2 regions of the Aeribacillus sp. FSL K6-1121 genome follow, and region 1 is predicted to be linked to the other one. Evidence: a T-box and tRNA genes for the amino acid it is inferred to sense, from the RefSeq annotation. Region 1 holds a T-box; the other holds one or more tRNA genes.
The links. A T-box is a leader RNA that pairs with one kind of tRNA and senses whether it is charged. The one in region 1 lies ahead of ileS (isoleucine--tRNA ligase), so its partner is inferred to be a tRNA-Ile.

Region 1 (3,248 bases):
CAAGAAATTGCCAATTTTCTGCAGCTGAACTGGAATAAAATTGGAAAGATTTCCGTTCGTTTGAAACAGATTCCATTCGAAGATGTGTTTTCTCATGAAGAAGAAATGGATATTTCTTTGATCACCGTTTCTTCGCTTCGGCTCGATGCTGTTCTAGCAAATGTTTATCACCAATCTCGGCAAAAAATAAAATCGCTTATTGAAAATAGTCTTGTCAAAGTCAATTGGAAAATTGTTGAGGATGCTCATTTTGAAATTGCGGAAGATGATGTGTTATCTGTCCGAGGATTCGGAAGAAGCAAAGTTTTGGCAATTGAAGGGAAAACAAGAAAAGATAAGTGGCGCATTAAGATCGGAATACAAAAATAATATTACAAATGGAAAGATTTTTGCCCATTCTGTCGAAAAATCGTTTATAATTGGATTAGTGTTTTGCGAAAAACATACATATGGAGGTGGAATTTGTGCCTTTAACCCCGCTGGATATTCATAACAAGGAATTTACAAAAGGCTTTCGCGGCTATGATGAAGATGAAGTAAATGAGTTTTTAGATCAAGTGATTAAAGATTATGAAATGGTCATCCGCGAAAAGAAAGAATTGGAATTAAAGGTGAAGGAATTAACCGAGAAGCTGAATCACTTTACAAATATAGAAGAAACGTTAAATAAATCGATTTTAGTTGCGCAGGAAGCTGCGGAAGATGTGAAAAGAAACGCTCAAAAGGAAGCGAAGCTGATCATTAAAGAAGCGGAAAAAAATGCTGACAGAATCATCAATGAAGCACTTGCTAAATCGCATAAAATTGCAATGGAAATCGAAGAGATGAAAAAGCAGTCAAAAGTATTCCGCACCCGTTTTCAAATGCTCATCGAAGCACAGCTTGATCTGCTAAAAAATGATGATTGGGATCACTTAATGGAATACAATGTCGAGCCAATCTTAGGAGAAGAAGCGGAAGAACCGAAAGTATAACTTGACTTTTTTGTTCGTGATTTCATATAATACGAAAATAAAACGGAATATGACAAAACAATGAGAGGGACAGTAGTCCTTTCAAGCCCTTTATGACAGCGAACCGGGGACGGTGGAAGCCCGGGTAAAGGCGAAAGGATGAACATCACCCTTGAGTCCATAGCTGAAACATGCTAGTAGGCTGTGGCGGCCAAGTCCGTTATGTTTATGAGTGGATGTGCATGATTTGTGCGCATCTAAAAGGGTGGTACCGCGAGATTCCTCCTCGTCCCTTAGGGATGAGGAGTTTTTTTTATTTTAGTGAACAAATATTATGTGGAGGAATGGGAATGGATTATAAAGAGACGTTACGAATGCCGAAAACAGACTTTCCAATGAGAGGGAACCTTCCGAAAAAAGAACCTGAGATCCAGAAAAAATGGGAAGAGATGGATATTTATGAAAAAGTGCAGGAGCGCACGAAAGGACGGCCTCTTTTCATATTGCATGATGGTCCGCCGTTCGCAAACGGGGATATTCATATGGGGCATGCCTTAAACAAAATTTTAAAAGACATTATTGTCCGTTATAAATCCATGAGCGGATATTGCGCACCGTATGTTCCTGGATGGGATACGCACGGTCTGCCAATTGAAACAGCACTTTTGAAGAAACAAAAAATCAATCGAAAAGAGATGGATGTCGCGCAGTTTCGAAAACATTGCGAGCAATATGCATGGGAGCAAATTGAGCGCCAGCGCGTGCAATTTAAACGCCTTGGAATTCGAGGCGACTGGAAAAATCCATATGTCACCTTGAAACCAGAATATGAAGCCCAGCAAATTCGCGTCTTTGGAGAAATGGCGAAAAAGGGATATATTTATAAAGGCTTGAAGCCGGTTTATTGGTCTCCATCGAGCGAATCTGCCTTGGCAGAGGCGGAAATTGAATATTATGACAAACGCTCGCCTTCTATTTATGTTGCATTTGAAATAAAGGACGGAAAAAATATATTAACAGATGGAGAAAAAATCGTCATTTGGACGACTACTCCGTGGACTATCCCTGCAAACTTAGGAATTGCTGTTCATCCTGATTTGGAATATTCTGTAGTGAAGGTTGGAGCTGACAAGTTTGTGATCGCATCTGCTCTGCTCGAAGAAGTGGCAAAAGAGCTGGACTGGACAGAATATGAAGTAGTGAAATCGTTTAAAGGCAAAGAGCTGGAATATGTGGTTGCGAAACACCCGTTCTATGACCGCGATTCATTAGTGATCCTTGGCGAACATGTAACGACCGACGCTGGTACAGGATGCGTCCATACAGCGCCAGGCCATGGGGAAGACGATTTTGTCGTCGGACAAAAATATAACCTAGGCGTATTATGTCCTGTCGACGAAAGAGGGTACATGACAGAAGAAGCTCCAGGGTTCGAAGGATTGTTTTATGATGACGCAAATAAAAAAATAACGGAAAAATTAGAAGAAGTAGGGGCATTGCTAAAGCTTTCATTTATTACACACTCCTATCCACATGACTGGCGGACAAAGAAACCAACGATTTTCAGAGCAACAGCGCAATGGTTTGCGTCCATTAAAGATTTTCGAGATGAATTGCTGCAAGCAATTAAAGAAACGAAATGGATCCCTAATTGGGGAGAAATTCGCATTCATAACATGATCCGCGATCGAAGCGATTGGTGTATTTCCCGTCAGCGGGCATGGGGCGTGCCAATTCCAGTGTTTTATGGTGAAAATGGGGAGCCGATCATAACAGATGAAACGATTGAACATGTGGCAAAACTGTTCCGCGAGCACGGCTCGAACGTTTGGTTTGAACGCGAAGCAAAAGACCTGCTTCCAGAAGGATTTACACACCCTTCAAGCCCGAACGGCATTTTTACAAAAGAAACAGACATTATGGACGTTTGGTTCGATTCAGGCTCTTCTCATCAAGCAGTTTTAGTTGAACGGGAAGATTTGCAGCGTCCTGCTGATCTTTATTTAGAAGGCTCTGACCAATATCGCGGCTGGTTTAATTCATCGCTGTCTACAGCAGTTGCTGTCACAGGAAAAGCTCCATATAAAGGCGTTTTAAGCCATGGATTTGCGCTGGACGGCGAAGGACGGAAAATGAGCAAATCGCTAGGAAATGTTGTTGTTCCTGCCAAAGTGACGGAACAGTTTGGAGCAGATATTCTTCGTCTATGGGTAGCATCAGTTGATTATCAATCGGATGTTCGCGTCTCTGATGCAATCTTAAAACAAGTATCTGAAGTATATCGGAAAATTCGCA
Region 2 (3,248 bases), 1.4 Mb from region 1:
GAGCTGTCCTTAGTACGAGAGGACCGGGATGGACGCACCGCTGGTGTACCAGTTGTCCCGCCAGGGGCACCGCTGGGTAGCTATGTGCGGAAGGGATAAGCGCTGAAAGCATCTAAGCGTGAAGCCCCCCTCAAGATGAGATTTCCCATCGCTAAACGCGAGTAAGATCCCTTGAAGATGACGAGGTAGATAGGTCCGAGGTGGAAGCGTGGTGACACGTGGAGCTGACGGATACTAATCGATCGAGGACTTAACCAAGAAAGAGCATCTATTCGTGAAGGAACCGTTATCTAGTTTTGAAAGAATTATGGACTTTTATTTACTTTGCATATGTCCTCTGGTGATTTTTGAATTGGAGGATTAGCTCAGCTGGGAGAGCACTTGCCTTACAAGCAAGGGGTCGGCGGTTCGATCCCGTCATCCTCCACCATACAGTATATCGATTCAGCTCAATTGGCAAAGCACGGTCGAGATATCGTCTTTCATGCTGCTTCATCGTACCAATTGAACTTTTCCTTGGACAAGATTTCTAAGATTGGAACGACGATCAAATGAAGCAAGACTGATTATTGATTGTTGTATTCATCATGCCGGTGTAGCTCAATTGGCAGAGCAACTGAATCGTAATCAGTAGGTTGGGGGTTCGATTCCTCTCGCCGGCATCATTAAAGGTGTTGCATATTGAGCAGGAGCTTTTAGATTAGTCGTCAGAGTAACGAGCAATGCTTCGACGAACAATCAGAGAGTTGTCCCGACGCATCCAGCGTTTTCGAGAAAACTGGAAGAGGAAGGGGCATATGACCGATTTTTAAGAAAAAATTACTTTATATGAGCCATTAGCTCAGTCGGTAGAGCAACGAGCAAGGCTTCATCGAATAAGCGACGAGTTGTCCCGACGCATCCAACATCCTCGAAAAGACTGGCAGAGGAAGGGACATCTGACAAATGAAAAATGGATTAGGAGAAAAAATTTTTTTATGAGCCATTAGCTCAGTCGGTAGAGCATCTGACTTTTAATCAGAGGGTCGGAGGTTCGAATCCTCCATGGCTCACCATTTTGACGCGGGTGTGGCGGAATTGGCAGACGCACTAGACTTAGGATCTAGCGCCTTACGGCGTGGGGGTTCAAGTCCCTCCACCCGCATAATACGCGGAAGTAGTTCAGTGGTAGAACACCACCTTGCCAAGGTGGGGGTCGCGGGTTCGAATCCCGTCTTCCGCTTTTCTCTGCCGGGGTGGCGGAATTGGCAGACGCACAGGACTTAAAATCCTGCGGTAGGTGACTACCGTACCGGTTCAAGTCCGGTCCTCGGCACCATATTTGCGCCCGTAGCTCAATTGGATAGAGCGTTTGACTACGGATCAAAAGGTTAGGGGTTCGACTCCTCTCGGGCGCGCCATATCGGGAAGTAGCTCAGCTTGGTAGAGCACATGGTTTGGGACCATGGGGTCGCAGGTTCGAATCCTGTCTTCCCGACCAGGGAATTTAAAGGGGGGCCTTAGCTCAGCTGGGAGAGCGCCTGCTTTGCACGCAGGAGGTCAGCGGTTCGATCCCGCTAGGCTCCATATTTAATTTGGCGGTGTAGCTCAGCTGGCTAGAGCGTACGGTTCATACCCGTGAGGTCGGGGGTTCGATCCCCTCCACCGCCATTTTTCGGACCTTTAGCTCAGCTGGTCAGAGCAGACGGCTCATAACCGTCCGGTCGCAGGTTCGAATCCTGCAAGGTCCACCATCTTTATTATATGGAGGAGTACCCAAGTCTGGCTGAAGGGGTCGGTCTTGAAAACCGAGAGGCGGGTCAAACCGCGCGGGGGTTCGAATCCCTCCTCCTCCGTCATTATTATCGCGGGGTGGAGCAGTCCGGTAGCTCGTCGGGCTCATAACCCGAAGGTCGCAGGTTCAAATCCTGCCCCCGCAACCAATGGTCCCGTAGTGTAGCGGTTAACATGCCTGCCTGTCACGCAGGAGATCGCGGGTTCGATTCCCGTCGGGACCGCCATTAATTATTGATTCAACAGCTGTAGGAGGAATTTTTCAAGTACAGCAGGTTGTGTCAATGAATTCTTTCTTTAATGATGGATTGTACATAATTTTTTATCGGAGTTTTACGGCTCGGTAGCTCAGTCGGTAGAGCAAAGGACTGAAAATCCTTGTGTCGGCGGTTCGATTCCGTCCCGAGCCATTGTTTTATTAATTGCGGCGACTGTGGCGAAGTGGTTAACGCACCAGATTGTGGCTCTGGCATTCGTGGGTTCGATTCCCATCAGTCGCCCCATTTGCCTATAGTAGAGATAGATAATATGGCATTGAAAATAAGTATTTATTTCTATTATCAGCTTATTATGCGGGTGTAGTTTAGTGGTAAAACCTCAGCCACGAGCAACACTTCAATGAATAATCTGCGAGTTGCCTCGACGCATTTACATCCTCGAACAATGCTGGAAGAGGAAGAGGCATGGAAAATGCGTGTTTATCATTTAAATAGAAAAATAAATATTTTCGTGCGGGTGTAGTTTAGTGGTAAAACCTCAGCCACGAGCGACACTTCAATGAATAATCTGCGAGTTGCCTCGACGCATTTACATCCTCGAACAGTGCTGGAAGAGGAAGAGGCATGGAAAATGCGTGTTTATCATTTAAATAGAAAAATAAATATTTTCGCGCGGGTGTAGTTTAGTGGTAAAACCTCAGCCTTCCAAGCTGATGTCGTGGGTTCGATTCCCATCACCCGCTTAATATGGGCTTGTAGCTCAGCTGGTTAGAGCGCACGCCTGATAAGCGTGAGGTCGGTGGTTCAAGTCCACTCAGGCCCATTGCTATTTTTTAAGCAGCTTAGTTGGGCAATTGACATTGCTGCAATTGTCAGTCAATAGCTGTTCTATTTGGCAAAATGCCTTAAATTTTTTTTATATTCCGCAGTAGCTCAGTGGTAGAGCATTCGGCTGTTAACCGAACGGTCGCAGGTTCGAATCCTGCCTGCGGAGTCATTTCGAAATCAAAAAAAGCGTTGCAGTTTGCAACGCTTTTTTTGTCTTCTTGTAATTTTAATCATTTTTCGTATATGGTTCTTTTTCTGTTAATGGAAGATCTCCCCATAAAACTGTTAAATCCTCTTCATCAAGCATTTTTTCATATCGTTTATGTTCATGTGACGGATAGACGTTTACGTTTTTTCCCTCAATATCTGTATAAATGAAGTTTTCAATATCTTCAATATATCCAATTTCATCATCGGAATTATACATAT

Region 2: it encodes a tRNA-Ile, which carries the amino acid that the T-box ahead of ileS (isoleucine--tRNA ligase) is inferred to sense. The anticodon was not compared.

What each region holds. Positions count from the first base shown of each region.
Region 1 is NZ_JBBOPS010000001.1:838,041-841,288, forward strand. Features, by position in the region: gene NSQ61_RS04365 (YlmH family RNA-binding protein) at 1-369, shown strand, start outside; gene NSQ61_RS04370 (DivIVA domain-containing protein) at 465-974, shown strand; T-box leader at 1,026-1,250, shown strand; gene ileS (isoleucine--tRNA ligase) at 1,304-3,248, shown strand, end outside.
Region 2 is NZ_JBBOPS010000001.1:2,237,993-2,241,240, reverse strand. Features, by position in the region: rRNA gene NSQ61_RS10960 (23S ribosomal RNA) at 1-258, shown strand, start outside; tRNA gene NSQ61_RS10955 (tRNA-Val) at 355-430, shown strand; tRNA gene NSQ61_RS10950 (tRNA-Thr) at 590-662, shown strand; tRNA gene NSQ61_RS10945 (tRNA-Lys) at 980-1,055, shown strand; tRNA gene NSQ61_RS10940 (tRNA-Leu) at 1,063-1,144, shown strand; tRNA gene NSQ61_RS10935 (tRNA-Gly) at 1,151-1,222, shown strand; tRNA gene NSQ61_RS10930 (tRNA-Leu) at 1,230-1,318, shown strand; tRNA gene NSQ61_RS10925 (tRNA-Arg) at 1,324-1,400, shown strand; tRNA gene NSQ61_RS10920 (tRNA-Pro) at 1,404-1,480, shown strand; tRNA gene NSQ61_RS10915 (tRNA-Ala) at 1,494-1,566, shown strand; tRNA gene NSQ61_RS10910 (tRNA-Met) at 1,577-1,650, shown strand; tRNA gene NSQ61_RS10905 (tRNA-Ile) at 1,657-1,733, shown strand; tRNA gene NSQ61_RS10900 (tRNA-Ser) at 1,746-1,835, shown strand; tRNA gene NSQ61_RS10895 (tRNA-Met) at 1,846-1,922, shown strand; tRNA gene NSQ61_RS10890 (tRNA-Asp) at 1,925-2,000, shown strand; tRNA gene NSQ61_RS10885 (tRNA-Phe) at 2,111-2,183, shown strand; tRNA gene NSQ61_RS10880 (tRNA-His) at 2,201-2,276, shown strand; tRNA gene NSQ61_RS10875 (tRNA-Gly) at 2,664-2,734, shown strand; tRNA gene NSQ61_RS10870 (tRNA-Ile) at 2,741-2,814, shown strand; tRNA gene NSQ61_RS10865 (tRNA-Asn) at 2,914-2,985, shown strand; gene NSQ61_RS10860 (TraR/DksA C4-type zinc finger protein) at 3,046-3,248, opposite strand, start outside.